Regions from separate parts of the Pseudomonas sp. GNP014 genome, predicted to be linked through region 2. Evidence: riboswitches for the same ligand, from Rfam matches in the RefSeq annotation. Region 2 holds a riboswitch; the other holds the start of a gene.
The links. Region 2 has a riboswitch for FMN ahead of ACXX9E_RS26490 (6,7-dimethyl-8-ribityllumazine synthase). Riboswitches for the same ligand answer to the same signal wherever they lie in the genome.

Region 1: another riboswitch for FMN. It lies ahead of ACXX9E_RS29155 (6,7-dimethyl-8-ribityllumazine synthase); the one in region 2 lies ahead of ACXX9E_RS26490 (6,7-dimethyl-8-ribityllumazine synthase).

Annotation. Positions count from the first base shown of each region.
Region 1 covers NZ_JBTGUS010000012.1:546-9,917, reverse strand. The annotation lists partial or broken gene ACXX9E_RS29225 (cell envelope protein SmpA) at 134-652, shown strand; tRNA gene ACXX9E_RS29220 (tRNA-Arg) at 672-748, opposite strand; tRNA gene ACXX9E_RS29215 (tRNA-OTHER) at 824-898, opposite strand; tRNA gene ACXX9E_RS29210 (tRNA-Arg) at 975-1,059, opposite strand; tRNA gene ACXX9E_RS29205 (tRNA-Ser) at 1,167-1,260, opposite strand; partial or broken gene ACXX9E_RS29200 (carbon storage regulator) at 1,323-1,495, opposite strand; partial or broken gene ACXX9E_RS29195 (aspartate kinase) at 1,711-2,945, opposite strand; gene ACXX9E_RS29190 (DHHA1 domain-containing protein) at 3,039-3,503, opposite strand; gene ACXX9E_RS29185 (hypothetical protein) at 3,706-4,053, opposite strand; partial or broken gene ACXX9E_RS29180 (alanine--tRNA ligase-related protein) at 4,118-4,219, opposite strand; gene ACXX9E_RS29175 (alanine--tRNA ligase-related protein) at 4,446-4,805, opposite strand; partial or broken gene ACXX9E_RS29170 (alanine--tRNA ligase-related protein) at 4,888-5,655, opposite strand; partial or broken gene ACXX9E_RS29165 (hypothetical protein) at 5,821-6,239, opposite strand; gene ACXX9E_RS29160 (beta-eliminating lyase-related protein) at 6,442-6,753, opposite strand; FMN riboswitch at 7,014-7,184, shown strand; partial or broken gene ACXX9E_RS29155 (6,7-dimethyl-8-ribityllumazine synthase) at 7,289-7,800, shown strand; partial or broken gene astE (succinylglutamate desuccinylase) at 7,956-8,959, opposite strand; partial or broken gene ACXX9E_RS29145 (hypothetical protein) at 8,993-9,302, opposite strand; partial or broken gene ACXX9E_RS29140 (N-succinylarginine dihydrolase) at 9,322-9,372, opposite strand, start outside.
Region 2 covers NZ_JBTGUS010000001.1:5,872,316-5,881,687, reverse strand. The annotation lists gene astD (succinylglutamate-semialdehyde dehydrogenase) at 1-705, shown strand, start outside; gene astB (N-succinylarginine dihydrolase) at 872-2,218, shown strand; gene ACXX9E_RS26500 (topoisomerase II) at 2,276-2,566, shown strand; gene astE (succinylglutamate desuccinylase) at 2,579-3,589, shown strand; partial or broken gene ACXX9E_RS26490 (6,7-dimethyl-8-ribityllumazine synthase) at 3,747-4,257, opposite strand; FMN riboswitch at 4,362-4,533, opposite strand; gene ltaE (low-specificity L-threonine aldolase) at 4,732-5,736, shown strand; gene alaS (alanine--tRNA ligase) at 5,883-8,501, shown strand; gene ACXX9E_RS26475 (aspartate kinase) at 8,592-9,372, shown strand, end outside.

The DNA.
Region 1 (9,372 bases), on a different contig from region 2:
AAGAAGGCTTGCGAAACAAACCTGAGCGCAGTCCTGATCCTTGCAAATGCGACGACTCATCCTGAAAGAAAAACACCGGCGACAAAAAATGTAGCGACTACCCTTGAGCGTAGATCGTCATGGAGGACGCCGAATGCCATCGAAAACTTCTATTTTTGTCCTGACCAGCCTGCTCTGCCTGCCTCCCGCCGGGGCCGCCACCACGCTTCATCGTTCGGAAGCCGTCGACGGCAGTGTCACCTTCACCAGCATGAGCTGCGCCAGCGGCGAGCAGCGATCCGTGCAGGAAGTTCACCCCTACTTGCCAGGCTCGGTCATCGCGGTGATGCCCGAACACGACCACGAAGAAACATCCGGTATGAAAACCAGAAGACGCGAACCAGGCGTTGTCGGCACGGCAGTAGATCAATGCGGCAATCTGATCAGCGCCAGGCAACGTCGTGAAGCAATCATCAATCAACGCGTGATTGCCGGCATGAGCCAAGAGGATGTTGAAAGCGCACTGGGCAAACCCGAAGGCGAATGTCCGCAGTTTCGACAACCAGCTATCGCTATGCTCAGTGAGGCCGCAGTGCTCAAGTCTTTGATTTAACTTGAGAGGGGATGCGTGAAGGGAAAAGCCAAATCCCGGACAGCAAAAAGCCCGCGTTAAACGCGGGCTTTTCGGTATATGGTGCACTCGACAGGATTCGAACCTGTGACCGCTCGGTTCGTAGCCGAGTACTCTATCCAGCTGAGCTACGAGTGCATTTTGTGTTTTTAGACCAGACCACAACTGGTTGAAGCCAAGTTATTTACATCGCTGCAACTAACTCTTGGACGGTGCACTCGACAGGATTCGAACCTGTGCCAGCACTTGTTTGTAGCCGAGTACTCTATCCAGCTGAGCTACGAGTGCATTTGTGTTTGTTAGACCAGATTATCAACACCTGGTTGAAGCCGAGTCATTTACATTGCTGCAACTGACTCTTAAATGGTGCACTCGACAGGATTCGAACCTGTGACCGCTCGGTTCGTAGCCGAGTAACTTATTTTAGACTTGAGGAAAGCTGCAAGTGCATTTGTTGCGCCGCATTATAGCCCGTTTAATCTCTCATTCAACCACTTTTTCTAGTAATTTCAACAACTTACCGAAAAAGCCAGATTACAACGTACTAAGCAAATAATGGCGGAGAACGGGGGATTCGAACCCCCGACACCCTTTTGAGGTGTACTCCCTTAGCAGTGGTAATGCTTTTGCCGACCTTGTGCCAGCTCTCCGCAACACGGGGCGTATATTAACCACCTTCTTCCCCGTTTGCAAACATAAAAAACGATAAAAATTAATGGCTTGGTTCTTCGTCCTTCTCTTTCTCTTTATACGCAGGTAAATTTCCTCAACGTGCATGAAGCCTACCTCTTTCGGGGTGTCATGCTGATACGCACTTGATTTCCTTTGACGCCAGGACACGGTCACGGTGATTTCGCCATCACCGATAATCAGGCTTTCTGCGATAAATTCGACGAGTTAGAATCAGCACAACCTCTCTCCTCACGCAATTCTTCAGGGACAACAGTCTGCAAAAAAAAGGCACCCGACCTACAACCGGAGCGATCGTAGCCCTACATGCCTGAGTATTGACCAGCGCGAGCAAAAGAACAGATCAGGGGCTCGCGCCATTCAAAAATAAAGGGCGCGGTCAGACCGCGCCCTTCATGTAAACGGAATGACTCGCCCTGACGGGCTGGAGCATCCAGTTCGAAAGCCGTGTGCAGAGCGCGCACGGCCATTTCAGGTTTCTTTTTATTACCACGGAAACCTTGATTTCCGACGTCGAAATACTCATTGGGCTGTCCACGTTTTTTTTTTCGCTGAGGCGTTTTCAAGCAATGGCCGGCGACGCCTGCGTGGAGCGCATGCCGACGCCGACGATCGAGACCTTGGCAATCTTGGTGTCGCCTACGACTTCACGGGCACCGATCTCGCGAGCGGTGTTTTCCAGCACGGTCTGTGCGCCCTGATAGTCGTTGCGGTGCACGGTGAAGGTGAAGTCGGTGGTGTTATCGTGCGCGACGTTCTGCACGATCATGTCGAGATCGATGTTCGCGGCACTGATCGGGCCGAGAATCTTGAACGCCACGCCCGGGGTGTCTGGCACGCCACGGATGGTCAGCTTGGCTTCATCGCGGTTGAAAGCGATGCCGGAAATGATCGGCTGTTCCATGGTTTCCTCTTCATCAATAGTAATGCGCGCGCCGCAGTTCCTCGAAGCCCTTGCCGGATACGCGCAGCGGAACGTTGTACTTGCCGGCGAATTCCACCGCACGGATCTGCAGCACCTTGGTAACGGAAGCCATTTCCAGCATCTCTTCGAAGGTGATCTTGTCCAGACGCTGAGCGACCGGCACCACACGCCGGTCGGCGGCGATACCATCGATGTCGGTGTAGGTTCGCACACTCATCGGCCTTCAAAGCCGAAACCTCAGATGACGGCTGTGGCGGTTGAACTGCGACGACCAGGTGATGTTGCCGTGCTCGTCGACGCCCTGGAAACCGGCGACAACAACGCGACCCGCCTTCAGATCACCACGAATTTTCTGGTCATCAATCTGCAAGGACAGCTGTTCATCGGCCGGCACCTGCTCGGTCAGGTCGCACTCTATTACCGGTGTACGACACCGCCGGCACACCGCGCTTGATCAGCGCCATCGCCAGCAGGGCAATCGTCACCTGCTCACCGGTGGAAACGATCACGTCCAGTTCGTCGCCGGGTAGTTGTTGGAGTGTCGCCACTGATTTGCTTGGCCAGTTTCACCGAGCAACTGTTGGTTTCGCCGCTCATTGCAGACAGCACAACCACGGTGGCCATCGCCGGCATCCGCAATTTCTTAACCTTGTCGGCGACCTGCTCGATCTCGACAGTGCCGACCGAGGTGCCTCCAAATTTCTGTACGATCAAAGCCATTTCAAAGCCGCCTCTGCCCATGAAGTGCTGGCCCCGAGAATCACTCGAACAGCCGCCGGGCCCGCCACTAGACTGCGGGCCGGACGGACTGCCTTATAAACCCTGCTCGACGAATGGAACGGTCAGCGCCAATGCGCCATCCAGTGGCCTGCCGGCGCTCGACATCTCGCCGCCCTGCGCCATGTCCGGACGACCACCGCCCTTCCCGCCCACTGCCGCAGCAGCCTGTTTCATCAAATCACCGGCTTTGAGTTGGCCAGTCAGGTCCTTGGTTACGCCTGCAACCAGTACGACCTTTTCCTCATGGACACTGCCGAGCAGGATTACTGCGCGGCCGAGTTTGTTTTTCAGCTGATCGACCAGCGCCAGCAGCGCCTTGCCGTCCTGACCATCCAGACGTGCGGCCAGAACCTTCACATCCTTGACGTCCACTGCCGAGTTCGACAGATCGTCGCCCGCGGCACTGGCAGCCTTGGCTTGCAACTGCTCGAGCTGCTTTTCCAGTGCGCGGTTGCGCTCCAGCACGGCCGACAGCTTGTCGATCAGGTTGTCGCGCACGCTCTTCCTCGACCAGGTTGGCCGCTTCCTTGAGTTGTTCTTCTGCCGCGTTCAAGTAGGCCAGTGCCGCAGCACCGGTGACTGCCTCGATACCACGCACGCCCGATGCCACACCGCCTTCTGTGATGATTTTCAGCAGGCCGATGTCGCCGGTACGGTTGGCGTGGATACCGCCGCACAGATAGTAGTCCCACGGAGAGATTCAGCCGCTCGATGCCGTCAGCACGCGCACGTTGTCGCCGTATTTCTCGCCGAACAGCGCCATCGCGCCTTTCTGCCGCGAATTTGATGGTCCGGTTTCGTGTTTCAACCGCGGAGTTCTTGCGAATCTCTGGGCGTTGACGATGTCTTCCAGCGCCTTGATTTGTTCGTCTTTTGATCGCTTCAAAGTGGCTGAAGTCGAAGCGCAGACGCTGGCTATCAACCAACGAACCTTTCTGTTGCACGTGCTCGCCCAAGACCTGACGCAGCGCAGCGTGCAGCAAGTGAGTGGCAGAGTGGTTGAGCGAAGCTCGCGCTGACGCACTTCGGCATCGACGTGGGTTTCCATCGGTTGCGCCGATGGCCAGGCTGCCCGAATCCAGCACACCGTGGTGCAGGAATGCGCCGCCGGTCTTGGTGGTGTCGCGAACGTCGAAACGTGCGCTACCGGCCTGCAGGAAACCACAGTCGCCGATCTGACCGCCGGACTCCGCGTAGAACGGCGTCTGATTCATAAAGTTATGACCGCCTCTTCGCCTTCATTCAAGACGTCGACCGACTGGCCATCTTTATAGATGGCGACAATTTTTGCCTGAACCGCTGGTGCGTTTCGGAACCGGTGAACTCGGTGGCCACATCAACCTTGACCAGGGTGTTGTAGTCCAGGCCGAACGAGCTGGCCTAGTGCGTACGAACACGCTGGGCTTCCATTTCACGCTCAAAGCTTCATCGGCGCACCCGTCAGGCCGCGCTCACGAGCGATGTCAGCTGTCGAGGTCCATCGGGGTCGTAGGTGTCGTAGAGTTTGAACACCACGTCGCCCGGCACCACGGTGCCTTGGAGTTCCAGCAGGTCCTGCTCGAGAATCTTCAGGCCGTGCTCCAGAGTCTTGGAGAACTGCTCTTCTTCGGCCTTGAGTACGCGCTCGATGTTGCTCTGCTGCTTCTTCAGTTCCGGGAAGGCTTCGCCCATCTCGGCGACCAGCGCAGCCACGATCTTGTAGAAGAAGCTGCCAGTGGCACCCAGCTTGTTGCCGTGACGGCAGGCACGACGAATGATCCGGCGCAGCACGTAGCCGCGGCCTTCGTTGGACGGCAGCACGCCGTCGGCAATCAGCGAAGCCGCACGAACGGATGTGGTCGGACACCACTTTCAGCGACGACTGATCGCCATTTTCGCAACCGATGGCTTCAGCCGAGGCTTTCAGCAGGTTCTTGAACAGGTCGATGTCATAGTTGGGATCGATGCGCTGCATCACCGCACGATCCCTGCCAAGCCCCATGCCGGTGTCGACCGACGGCGCTGGCAACGGATGCAACACGCCGTCGGCGGTGCGGTTGAACTGCATGAACACGTTGTTCCATATCTCGATGTAACGGTCGCCGTCTTCTTCCGGCGAACCCGGTGGGCCACCCCAGATGTGGTTGCCGTGATCGTAGAAAATCTCGGTGCATGGGCCGCACGGGCCGGGATCCCCATGGTCCAGAAGTTGTCGGACGCGTAAGGCGCGCCTTTGTTGTCGCCGATGCGGATCATGCGCTCGACCGGCACGCCGATCTCTTTGGTCCAGATGTCATACGCTTCGTCGTCGGTGGCGATGTGGACCAGGTTCTTCCTTCGGCAGTTTCAGAACGCCGGTCAGGAAGGTCCAGGCGAAGGTAATCGCGTCGTGCTTGAAATAGTCACCGAAGCTGAAGTTACCGAGCATTTCAAAGAATGGTGACGAGCGGTATAACCGACGTTTTCCAGGTCGCTGTTCTTGCCACCGGCGCGCACCCACTTTGCTGCTGGTTGCGCGGGTGTACGCGCGCTTTTCCTGGCCCAGGAAGCAGTCCTCGAACGGGTCGATCCCCGCGTTGGTGAACAGTAGGGTCGTCGTCGCCCGGAGTCTGAGCAGCTGGAGCAGAATGGCGCCGGCCTTGCTCTTCGAAGAAGCGAAGGAAGGCTTCACGGATTTCTGCGCTTTTCATTAGGTTTCATGGTGGCCGCGGCCAAAGGCCTGTTCGAAACGTCAACAGACGAAGCGACGGCAAGTGCTCGATGATATCGGCCCTGCGCGCGGGGTACAGCGTGTTTATACGATAGAGAGTGGTTAATTGGACGGCTAACGCTGTCACTTGCGCGAAAACTCGACGAATGTCGCGATCACTTGCTCGATTTGCGAGCGATTGACGTCCATGCGCGTCACGCGCAGGTGTGTGTGTCAATTCTTCTTATGCTCGTTGTGGCAAACCCGCTCTCGATCGTCTTGGTCGATGCCATCTGCACGTAGACCATGTTGGCTTCCTGGATGGGCTTGAGCCAGCTTAGCCGCCGGGCGTCGCCGAACTTCGGCGAAAATAGCGCGTTGGCGTGGTCGTCCGCCAGACGCTCGACGTTGTGATCCAGCGCATACAGCCCCGCTGCTGCGAGCAATCCGGCCTGGCGCATGCCGCCGCCTACCATTTTGCGCAGGCGGCGTGCTTTGCCGATCAACGCCTCGCGCTCGACAGCTCGTAGCTCGACCGGCGCACCGAGGCCCTTGGACAGGCACACCGAGACCGAATCGAAGTATTGGGTACCTCGTGGGCATCCACGCCCAGCTTGACCGCCGCGTTGTACAACCGCGCGCCATCCAGGTGCAGTTGCAGGCCGGTCACCCGCGAGTAAACTGGCGTGCCCGGGCCAGATACTCCAGCGCAGATCGTCGATGGCGTTTTCCAGCGCGAACAGAAACCGGTGGTGGGCGAAATGAAAGTCATCCGGTTTGATCGCCGCCGCGACCTGATCCAGATCCAGCGAACCATCGGCCTGCACCTTCCAGCGGCTGTGGCTGGATCGAGCCAAGCACTGCCGCGCCGCCGCCCTCGTACTTATAGGTGTGCGCCTGCTGGCCGACGATGTATTCGTCGCCACGTTCGCAGTGCGCCATCAACCCCAGCAGATTGCTCATGGTGCCGGTCGGCACGAACAGCGCCGCAGCAATACCGAGCGCCTGGCCAGTTCGGCTTCCAGACCATTGACCGTCGGGTCCTCGCGACACGTCGTCGCCGGCGTCCGCCGCCGTCATGGCGGTTCGAGCATGGCGGGAGTCGGTTGGGTGACGGTGTCGCTGCGAAGATCGATAACGCTCATGCAACTCTTGCCTTAAGTCAGCAGGGGAAATCCACGAAGGTGAGTTACCGCGGTCATGGCGCGGATTAATCAACCCTTGCGCAAGGAAAAGTCGTTTCGGGCAGTCAAAAAATTCGATGGCAATCATCGGAAGGTGTGCAACGCACAGACGCACAATCTGTGTTAAACGCCGCGCCGCCCGACAAAGGGCGGCAAAAACGTTCGGCAGGCGGGGTGGACTCCCCACCGGCGGTAATTGCGCGCAATGCGCATAGCCCGCGAGCGCTTGGCGACGCACACCGTTTTTGCGGTGGGTGGCGGCAAGGTCAGCAGACCCGGTGTGATTCCGGGGCCGACGGTCATAGTCCGGATGAAGAGAGAACGGGATTGAGCCCGCGCAAAGGGGCCGTCCGCGAGCAGTCGTGCGAGCGTGGGCTCCAATCCCTTTCGATTCATAACGCCCTGTTTTTCACACAAACAGGAGTCAGAACATGCAACCCACCGCTATCGACAGCAAAAGCAAACACCCACATGGCGAGCGCGTCGCGTTCATCCAGGCCTGCTGGCACAAGAAGGAAATCGTCGACCAGAGCCGTAAGGCTTCATGACCTGCTGAAATGCTGGCCCCTAGGGTCTACGAGGGTTGCCAGCATCGACTTCTTCGAGTCGGTGCGCCTTGAAATGCCCCTGCAGGCCGAGTCGCGGCCGAAGACCGGTCAGGCTGCTGCATCGTCGCTGTAGTCCTTGTGGTGGACGGCGGCATCTACCGTCACGAGTTCGTCGCCCAGTCGGTGGTCAGCGGCTTCATGCAGGTGCAGCTCGTAGACCGAACTGCTGTTCGGTGTCCTGTGGATGTGATCATCTCCATGGCGTGGGTGAAGAACATCAGAAGTTCTTCTTCGAGCATTTTGTGCACAAGGGTCAGGAAGCGGGCGGCAGCGGCGAGACGCTGCGCAAGGTTCGCGCACTGCGCCGCAGTGAGCCGCATGCTGTAGCGGTCTGATAGCCCATGGGTGAGGCCTTGGGCCTCACTCTTTCCACTGTGGAGCGAGTCCTGCTCGCGAAAGCGGACTGACAGCCAACTCAAATGTTGAATGTCAGATTGCATTCGCGAGAAGCTCGCTCCACAGTGGTTTTGTGTAGACCTTGCGATTGAGGTCAGGCGAGGTTTTCGTCGCCGGCTTCGACGATCAGGATGCCCGGCGCAGGCCCTGTTCTCGTAGACCTTCGGATCGAGGAGATGATCCGTGCGCCCTCTTCCTCGATGACCCAGCGGGTATTGGCCAGGTCTTCGGCCAGCAGATACCCCACATCCAGCTGGAAAAGTTCTCGATGTCCGCCGGCAGATTCAGGCGAAAGCATTGCTGCGCTCGATGATTTCCCGGGCCACGCTGAACAGCTGCAAACCGTCCAGGCCTTCTTCGGCCAGACCCGGCTGATTGCCTTCGATGATCTGCTGCAGGCGGGTTTCCAGGCGCGAAACGTCGACCCCTTCGTTTTGCCCGAACGGCCGCGCCTTGCCCAGTTCCAGAGTAAAGGCCTCGGCACCGAGCTTGTCGTAGGTGTAGGAGCTGAACACGATCGACGGCTTGTTCTGCAGCAGCACCGCCTCCATCCCGGCGGCACGCAGGCGCGCCAGTTCGCGGCGCGAATGCTGGCGACCGTCCTTCCACGGATACAGGGCGAACTGGCGCCGATCTTCGAGCCACGAATCGCCGTGTGCAGGTCGTAATGCAGGCGATCACGAGTCCGGGATACGCGGAAGAAACTTGCCGCCAGTCGCTCCAGCTCACAGGCGCGCAGCGCTTCGGATGCCAGTGGGTTTGTTCATGACGGCCGTTGAACAGCCGATTGACGTCCTGCTCGACGAAGCGCTCGCCTTTACGAATCGCTTCCGGATTGCCGAACAGAAACAGAATGCGTGCGCGCGGCTTCAGGTCGCCGCGAGCGATGAGCAGCCGATCGAAGCCGATCGGCGCGGTTTCATTGCCGGCACGCCTGCCGACAACAGGTCGAGGATCGCTCGCTGCGCTTCGGGTGGCCGTACTTCCAGCGCACCCTCGCTCAACCAGCGCATGCGCACGCCTTCGACAGTCAGTTGAGCTTCTCTTGCGGTTCGCGGCCGGCGAGGTCAGTTCAAGCAGTTTGCCGAGGGCGAACAAGAAGCGGTTTCGTAGCGGTTGCCGGTCGAGTTTCGGCTGGTGCACGTGATCCTCGTCAGCGCCGAGGTCAGCCGGTTCCATTTCCAGTTGCAGACTTACCAGATTAGTTCCGCCAAAGTGGCGGTACAGCAAATTGGCGTACTCTTCGTCACCTTCCTCGACGTCCACGCCAATCAGCAGTTGGCCACGGCCATCCTGCTGGATCCACAGCTCTTTGCCTTGCCACATGACCGCGACGCGGGTGGCGTCAGGTTGGCAGTTGTGTGCCGTCGGTATCTTCAAGGTTGAGCTGGAGGGGAATTGCTCCAGGTTTAACTCTGGGGAGACAAGCCGCGCGCCGCATTCAGGCGACGCGCCGGCCATCAATTGATCTGGAATGGATAAACCGCGCCCAGTTTAAGGATTTGCGTCAG
Region 2 (9,372 bases):
CAGGTGGCTGATCTGGACGCGGCGGTGTACACGATCATTCAGTCGGCGTTCATTTCTGCAGGCCAGCGCTGCACCTGCGCCCGTCGTCTGCTGGTGCCGCAAGGTGCGTGGGGCGACAGCCTGCTCAAGCGTCTGGTTGAAGTCAGCTCGACGATTGAGGTGGGTGCGTTCGATCAGCAACCGGCGCCGTTCATGGGGTCGGTGATTTCCCTTGGCGCGGCCAAAGCGCTGATGGATGCCCAGCAACATCTGCTGGCCAATGGCGCCGTGTCGCTGCTGGCAATGACTCAGCCACAGGCGCAATCGGCCTTGCTGACCCCGGGCATTCTAGATGTGAGCGCAGTCGCCGAGCGTCCGGACGAAGAACTGTTCGGCCCGTTGCTGCAAGTGATCCGCTACACCGATTTTGCTGCAGCGATCGCTGAAGCCAACGACACCGCGTATGGCCTGGCGGCAGGTTTGCTGTCCGATTCCGAAGCGCGTTATCAGCAGTTCTGGCTGGAAAGCCGCGCCGGTATCGTCAACTGGAACAAACAGCTGACCGGCGCCGCGAGCAGCGCGCCGTTCGGCGGTGTCGGCGCTTCGGGCAACCATCGCGCCAGCGCCTACTACGCGGCAGATTACTGCGCGTACCCGGTGGCCTCGCTGGAAACCCCGAGCCTGGTGTTGCCGGCGGCCCTGACGCCTGGCGTGAAAATGGTCTGATGCCTATCGCTGGCAAGCCAGCTCCCACAGGGATTGAGTCGTCCACAGAGTCTGTGAACACTGCTAATCCTGTGGGAGCTGGCTTGCCAGCGATGGCCGCGACGCGGTCGCACTGAACAGTTAGTTACTGAAGCCTATAACAACAGATTCTCGTGGAGCCTCGCTGATGAAATCCTATGAAGTCAATTTTGACGGTCTAGTGGGGCCGACCCATAACTACGGTGGTCTGTCCTACGGCAACGTTGCGTCCCAGAGCAACAGCCAGCAATCCTCGAATCCGAAGGAAGCGGCGCTGCAAGGTCTGGCGAAAATGAAAGCGCTGATGGACATGGGCTTTCAGCAAGGCGTGCTGGCGCCGCAGGAGCGTCCGGACGTGGCTGCGTTGCGCCGTCTGGGTTTCAGTGGCACCGACGCGCAAGTGATCGAGCGCGCTGCCAAAGAGGCCATGCCGCTGCTGGTCGCCAGTTGCTCGGCGTCGAGCATGTGGGTGGCCAACGCCGCCACCGTCAGCCCGAGCGCCGACACTGCTGACGGTCGCGTGCATTTCACCGCCGCCAACCTCAACTGCAAATACCACCGCAGCATCGAGCACCCGACCACTAGTCGCGTGTTGGGGGCGATGTTCGCCGATCAGCAGCACTTCGCCCACCACGCCGCCTTGCCGGCGGTGGCGCAGTTCGGTGACGAAGGCGCCGCCAACCACACGCGTTTCTGTCGTGAATACGGCGAGGCCGGTGTCGAGTTCTTCGTGTTCGGTCGCAGCGCATTTGACACTCGTTACCCGGCGCCGCAGAAATACCCGGCGCGCCAGACTCTGGAAGCGTCGCAAGCCGTAGCGCGTCTGCACGGTCTGCGGGACGAGGGCGTGGTTTACGCTCAGCAGAATCCGAACGTGATTGATCAGGGCGTGTTCCACAACGACGTGATCGCGGTGGGCAACGGCGAGGTGCTGTTCTATCACGAGGACGCGTTCCTTGAGACTGAGCACATGCTGGCCGAGCTGCAAGGCAAGCTCGCCAACGTCGGCGGCAAGTTCCAGTCCATCTGCGTGCCGCGTTCGGCGGTCAGCGTCGATGATGCCGTGCGCTCGTACCTGTTCAACAGCCAGTTGCTGTCGCGCCCTGACGGTTCGATGTTGTTGATCGTGCCGCAGGAATGCCAGGCCAACGAGCGCGTGTGGGCTTACCTGCAAAGTCTGACCAGCTCCGGCGGCCTGATCCGCGAAGTGAAAGTCTTCGACCTCAAACAAAGCATGCAGAACGGTGGTGGCCCGGCGTGCCTGCGTCTGCGTGTCGCGCTCAACGAAACCGAACTGGCGGCGGTCAACCCAGGGGTTATCATGACCGCGCCGTTGTACGGTTCATTGACCGCATGGGTTGAAAAGCACTATCGCGACCGCCTGAGCGAGAGCGATCTGGCGGACCCGCAATTGCTGCTTGAATGCCGGACGGCACTGGATGAACTGACGCAAATCCTTAAACTGGGCGCGGTTTATCCATTCCAGATCAATTGATGGCCGGCGCGTCGCCTGAATGCGGCGCGCGGCTTGTCTCCCCAAGAGAGTAAAAACATGAGCGATTCCCTGCAGCTGATCCTTGAAGATACCGACGGCACACAACTGCCAACCTCGTGCACCCGCGTCGCGGTCATGTGGCAAGGCAAAGAGCTGTGGATCCAGCAGGATGGCCGTGGCCAACTGCTGATTGGCGTGGACGTCGAGGAAGGTGACGAAGAGTACGCCAATCTGCTGCTGCGCCCATTGGCGACTAATCTGGTAAGTCTGCAACTGGAAATGGAACCGGCTGACCTCGGCGCTGACGAGGATCACGTGCACGGCCCGGATTGCAACCACGATCACTAAGGAAACCGCTCTATGCTCGCCCTCGGCAAACTGCTTGAACTGACCCTCGCCGGCCGCGAACCGGCGGAGAAGACTCAACTGACTGTCGAAGGCGTGCGCATGCGCTGGTTGAGCGAGGGTGCGCTGGAAGTACGGCCACCCGAAGCGCGTGACAATGGCCTGGACCTGCTGCTGTCGGCAGGCATCCACGGCAATGAAACCGCGCCGATCGAGTTACTCGATCGGCTGCTGCATGACATCGCTCGCGGCGACCTGAAGCCGCGCGCACGCATTCTGTTTCTGTTCGGCAATCCGGAAGCGATTCGTAAAGGCGAGCGCTTCGTCGAGCAGGACGTCAATCGGCTGTTCAACGGCCGTCATGAACAAACCAGTGGTTCCGAAGCGCTGCGCGCCTGTGAGCTGGAGCGACTGGCGGCAAGTTTCTTCAGTCTGCCGGATCGTGATCGCCTGCATTACGACCTGCACACGGCGATTCGTGGCTCGAAGATCGAGCAGTTCGCCCTGTATCCGTGGAAGGACGGTCGCCAGCATTCGCGCCGCGAACTGGCGCGCCTGCGTGCCGCCGGGATGGAGGCGGTGCTGCTGCAGAACAAGCCGTCGATCGTGTTCAGCTCCTACACCTACGACAAGCTCGGTGCCGAGGCCTTTACTCTGGAACTGGGCAAGGCGCGGCCGTTCGGGCAAAACGAAGGGGTCGACGTTTCGCGCCTGGAAACCCGCCTGCAGCAGATCATCGAAGGCAATGAGCCGGGTCTGGCCGAAGAAGGCCTGGACGGTTTGCAGCTGTTCAGCGTGGCCCGGGAAATCATCAAGCACAGCGATGCCTTTCGCCTGAATCTGCCGGCGGACATCGAGAACTTTTCCGAGCTGGATGTGGGGTATCTGCTGGCCGAAGACCTGGCCAATACCCGCTGGGTCATCGAGGAAGAGGGCGCACGGATCATCTTCCCTAATCCGAAGGTCAAGAACGGCCTGCGCGCGGGCATCCTGATCGTGCCGACCGGCGACGAAAACCTCGCCTGACCTCAATCGCAAGGTCTACACAAAACCACTGTGGGAGCGAGCTTGCTCGCGAATGCAATCTGACATTCAACATTTGAGTTGGCTGTCAGTCCGCTTTCGCGAGCAAGCTCGCTCCCACAGTGGAAAGAGTGAGGCCCAAGGCCTCACCCATGGGCTATCAGACCGCTACAGCATGCGGCTCACTGCGGCGCAGTGCGCGAACCTTGCGCAGCGTATCCGCGCACGTCCGCGCCGCTTCCTGACCCTTGTGCACAAAATGCTCGAAGAAGAACTTCTGATGTTCTTCGCCGGCATGGAAGTGGTGCGGGGTCAGGGACACCGAGAACACCGGCACTTCGGTCTCCAGCTGCACCTGCATCAAGCCGCTGACCACCGACTGGGCGACGAACTCGTGACGGTAGATGCCGCCGTCCACCACCAGGGCTGCAGCGACGATGCCGGCATAACGACCGGTCTTGGCCAGCAACTTGGCGTGCAGGGGCATTTCAAAGGCGCCGCCGACTTCGAAGAAGTCGATGTCCGATTCCTGATAACCCTGGGCCAGCATTTCGGTGATGAAGCCTTTACGGCTCTGGTCGACGATTTCCTTGTGCCGAGCAGGCCTGGATGAACGCGACGCGCTCGCCATGTGGGTGTTTGCTTTTGCTGTCGATAGCGGTGGGTTGCATGTTCTGACTTCTGTTTCGTGTGAAAAACAGGGCGTTATGAATCGAAAGGGATTCAAGGGTGCGCACGCTCGCACGACTGCTCGCGGACGGCCCTTTGGCGTCAATCCCGTTCTCTCTTCATCCGGACTATGACCGTCGGCCCCGGAATCACACCGGGTCTGCTGACCTTGCCGCCACCCACCGCAAAAACGGTGTGCGTCGCCAAGCGCTCGCGGGCTATGCGCATTGCGCGCAATTACCGCCGGTGGGGAATTGCACCCCGCCCTGAGAACGTTTTTGCCGCCCTTTGTCGGGCGGCGCAGCGTTTTTAACACAGATTGTGCGTCTGTGCATTGCGCCTTTCCGATGATTGCCATCGAATTTTTTGACTGCCCGAAACGACTTTTCCTTGCGCAAGGGTTGATTAATCCGCGCCATGACCGCAGTAATTCACCTTCGTAAAGGGATTTCCCCTGCTGACTTGAGGCCAGGTTCATGAGCGTTATCGATCTTCGCAGCGACACCGTCACCCAACCGACTCCCGCCATGCTCGACGCCATGACGGCGGCGGACACCGGCGACGACGTGTATGGCGAAGATCCGACGGTCAATCGTCTGGAAGCCGAACTGGCCAGGCGCCTGGGTTTTGCTGCGGCGCTGTTCGTGCCGACCGGCACCATGAGCAATCTGCTGGGGTTGATGGCGCACTGCGAACGTGGCGACGAATACATCGTCGGCCAGCAGGCGCACACCTATAAGTACGAGGGCGGCGGCGCGGCAGTGCTTGGCTCGATCCAGCCACAGCCGCTGGAAGTGCAGGCCGATGGTTCGCTGGATCTGGATCAGGTCGCGGCGGCGATCAAACCGGATGACTTTCATTTCGCCCGCACCCGTCTGTTGGCGCTGGAAAACACCATGCAAGGCAAGGTGCTGCCGCTGGAGTATCTGGCCCGGGCACGCCAGTTTACTCAGGATCATGGCCTGCAACTGCACCTGGATGGCGCGCGGTTGTACAACGCGGCGGTCAAGCTGGGCGTGGATGCCCACGAGATTACCCAATACTTCGATTCGGTCTCGGTGTGCCTGTCCAAGGGCCTCGGTGCGCCGGTCGGCTCGGTGCTGTGCGGCGCCGAGGCATTGATCGGCAAAGCACGCCGCCTGCGCAAAATGGTAGGCGGCGGCATGCGCCAGGCCGGATTGCTCGCAGCAGCGGGGCTGTATGCGCTGGATCACAACGTCGAGCGTCTGGCGGACGACCACGCCAACGCGCTATTTTTGGCCGAAGGTCTGCGCGACGCCGGGTTTAGCGTCGAGCCCGTGCAGACCAACATGGTCTACGTGCAGATGGGCGATAAAGCCGAAGCGATCAAGGCGTTTGCCGCCGAGCGCGGGATTAAATTGAGCGCCGCCGCACGTCTGCGCATGGTCACGCACATGGACGTCAATCGCTCGCAAATCGAGCAAGTGATCGCGACATTCGTCGAGTTTTCGCGCAAGTGACAGCGTTAGCCGTCCAATTGACCGTTTCTATCGTATAAACACGCTGTACCCCGCGCGCAGGGCCGATATAATGCGGCCCTTTGCCGTCGCTTCGTCTGTTGACGTTTCGAACAGGCCTTTGGCCGCAGCCTCCGTGGAAGAACCTAATGAAAAGCGCAGAAATCCGTGAAGCCTTCCTTCGCTTCTTCGAAGAGCAAGGCCACACCCGTGTAGCCTCCAGCTCTTTGATTCCGGGCAACGACCCAACCCTGCTGTTCACCAACGCGGGGATGAACCAGTTCAAGGACTGCTTCCTGGGCCAGGAAAAGCGCGCGTACACCCGCGCAACCAGCAGCCAGAAGTGCGTGCGCGCCGGTGGCAAGAACAGCGACCTGGAAAACGTCGGTTATACCGCTCGTCACCACACATTCTTTGAAATGCTCGGTAACTTCAGCTTCGGTGACTATTTCAAGCACGACGCGATTACCTTCGCCTGGACCTTCCTGACCGGCGTTCTGAAACTGCCGAAGGAAAAACTCTGGGTCACCGTCTACGCCTCCGACGACGAAGCGTATGACATCTGGACCAAAGAGATCGGCGTGCCGGTCGAGCGCATGATCCGCATCGGCGACAACAAAGGCGCGCCTTACGCGTCCGACAACTTCTGGACCATGGGCGATACCGGCCCGTGCGGCCCATGCACCGAGATTTTCTACGATCACGGCGACCACATCTGGGGTGGCCCACCGGGTTCGCCGGAAGAAGACGGCGACCGTTACATCGAGATATGGAACAACGTGTTCATGCAGTTCAACCGCACCGCCGACGGCGTGTTGCATCCGTTGCCAGCGCCGTCGGTCGACACCGGCATGGGGCTGGAGCGGATCAGTGCGGTGATGCAGCACGTCAATTCCAACTATGACATCGACCTGTTCAAGAACCTGCTGAAAGCCTCGGCTGAAGCCATCGGTTGCGAAAATGGCGATCAGTCGTCGCTGAAAGTGGTGTCCGACCACATCCGTTCGTGCGGCTTCCTGATTGCCGACGGCGTGCTGCCGTCCAACGAAGGCCGCGGCTACGTGCTGCGCCGGATCATTCGTCGTGCCTGCCGTCACGGCAACAAGCTGGGTGCCACTGGCAGCTTCTTCTACAAGATCGTGGCTGCGCTGGTCGCCGAGATGGGCGAAGCCTTCCCGGAACTGAAGAAGCAGCAGAGCAACATCGAGCGCGTACTCAAGGCCGAAGAAGAGCAGTTCTCCAAGACTCTGGAGCACGGCCTGAAGATTCTCGAGCAGGACCTGCTGGAACTCCAAGGCACCGTGGTGCCGGGCGACGTGGTGTTCAAACTCTACGACACCTACGGTTTCCCGATGGACCTGACAGCTGACATCGCTCGTGAGCGCGGCCTGACGGTCGACGAAGTCGGCTTCGAGCGTGAAATGGAAGCCCAGCGTGTTCGTGCGCGTTCGGCCAGCTCGTTCGGCCTGGACTACAACACCCTGGTCAAGGTTGATGTGGCCACCGAGTTCACCGGTTACAAAGACACCAGCGGTTCGGCAAAAATTGTCGCCATCTATAAAGATGGCCAGTCGGTCGACGTCTTGAATGAAGGCGAAGAGGCGGTGATCGTTCTGAATCAGACGCCGTTCTACGCGGAGTCCGGCGGTCAGATCGGCGACTGTGGTTTCCTGCAGGCCGGTAGCGCACGTTTCGACGTTCGCGACACCACCAAGACCGGCGGCGCATTCCTGCACCACGGTGTGCTGGATTCGGGCAGCCTGACCATCGGCGCACCGGTGGAAACCCACGTCGATGCCGAAGTGCGTCACGCGACTTCGCTCAACCACTCTGCCACTCACTTGCTGCACGCTGCGCTGCGTCAGGTCTTGGGCGAGCACGTGCAACAGAAAGGTTCGTTGGTTGATAGCCAGCGTCTGCGCTTCGACTTCAGCCACTTTGAAGCGATCAAACCAGAGCAAATCAAGGCGCTGGAAGACATCGTCAACGCCGAGATTCGCAAGAACTCCGCGGTTGAAACCGAAGAAACCGACATCGAAACCGCCAAGCAGAAAGGCGCGATGGCGCTGTTCGGCGAGAAATACGGCGACAACGTGCGCGTGCTGAGCATGGGCGGCGATTTCTCCGTCGAACTGTGCGGCGGTATCCACGCCAACCGTACCGGCGACATCGGCCTGCTGAAAATCATCAGCGAAGGCGGTGTGGCATCGGGCGTGCGTCGTATCGAGGCAGTCACCGGTGCTGCGGCACTGGCCTACTTGAACGCGGCAGAAGAACAACTCAAGGAAGCGGCCAACCTGGTCAAGGGCAGCCGCGACAACCTGATCGACAAGCTGTCGGCCGTGCTGGAGCGCAACCGCGCACTGGAAAAGCAGCTCGAGCAGTTGCAAGCCAAGGCTGCCAGTGCCGCGGGCGACGATCTGTCGAACTCGGCAGTGGACGTCAAGGATGTGAAGGTTCTGGCCGCACGTCTGGATGGTCAGGACGGCAAGGCGCTGCTGGCGCTGGTCGATCAGCTGAAAAACAAACTCGGCCGCGCAGTGATCCTGCTCGGCAGTGTCCATGAGGAAAAGGTCGTACTGGTTGCAGGCGTAACCAAGGACCTGACTGGCCAACTCAAAGCCGGTGATTTGATGAAACAGGCTGCTGCGGCAGTGGGCGGGAAGGGCGGTGGTCGTCCGGACATGGCGCAGGGCGGCGGTGTCGACGCCGGCGCACTGGATGGCGCATTGGCGCTGACCGTTCCATTCGTCGAGCAGGGTTTATAAGGCAGTCCGTCCGGCCCGCAGTCTAGTGGCGGGCCCGGCGGCTGTTCGAGTGATTATTGGGCGCCCTTCATGGGCAGAGGCGGCTTTGAAATGGCTTTGATCGTACAGAAATTTGGAGGCACCTCGGTCGGCACTGTCGAGAGAATCGAGCAGGTCGCCGACAAGGTTAAGAAATTCCGCGATGCCGGCGATGACCTGGTGGTTGTGCTGTCTGCAATGAGCGGCGAAACCAACCGTCTGATCGATCTGGCCAAGCAAATCAGTGGCGACACTCAACCGGTTCCGCGTGAACTGGACGTGATCGTTTCCACCGGTGAGCAGGTGACGATTGCCCTGCTGGCGATGGCGCTGATCAAGCGCGGTGTGCCGGCGGTGTCGTACACCGGTAATCAGGTGCGGATTCTGACGGACAGTGCGCACAATAAAGCGCGTATCTTGCAGATTGATGACCAGAAAATTCGTGGTGATCTGAAGGCGGGTCGCGTTGTTGTTGTCGCCGGTTTCCAGGGCGTCGACGAGCACGGCAACATCACCACCCTCGGTCGTGGCGGTTCCGACACCACCGGCGTGGCACTGGCGGCTGCATTGAAGGCCGATGAGTGTCAGATCTACACCGACGTCGATGGTGTCTACACCACCGACCCGCGTGTGGTGCCGGTCGCTCAGCGTCTGGACAAGATCACCTTCGAAGAGATGCTGGAAATGGCCAGCCTTGGTTCCAAGGTGCTGCAGATCCGTGCGGTGGAATTCGCCGGCAAGTACAACGTTCCGCTGCGCGTACTGCACAGCTTCAAGGAGGGTCCGGGCACCCTCATTACTATTGATGAAGAGGAAACCATGGAACAGCCGATCATTTCCGGCATCGCTTTCA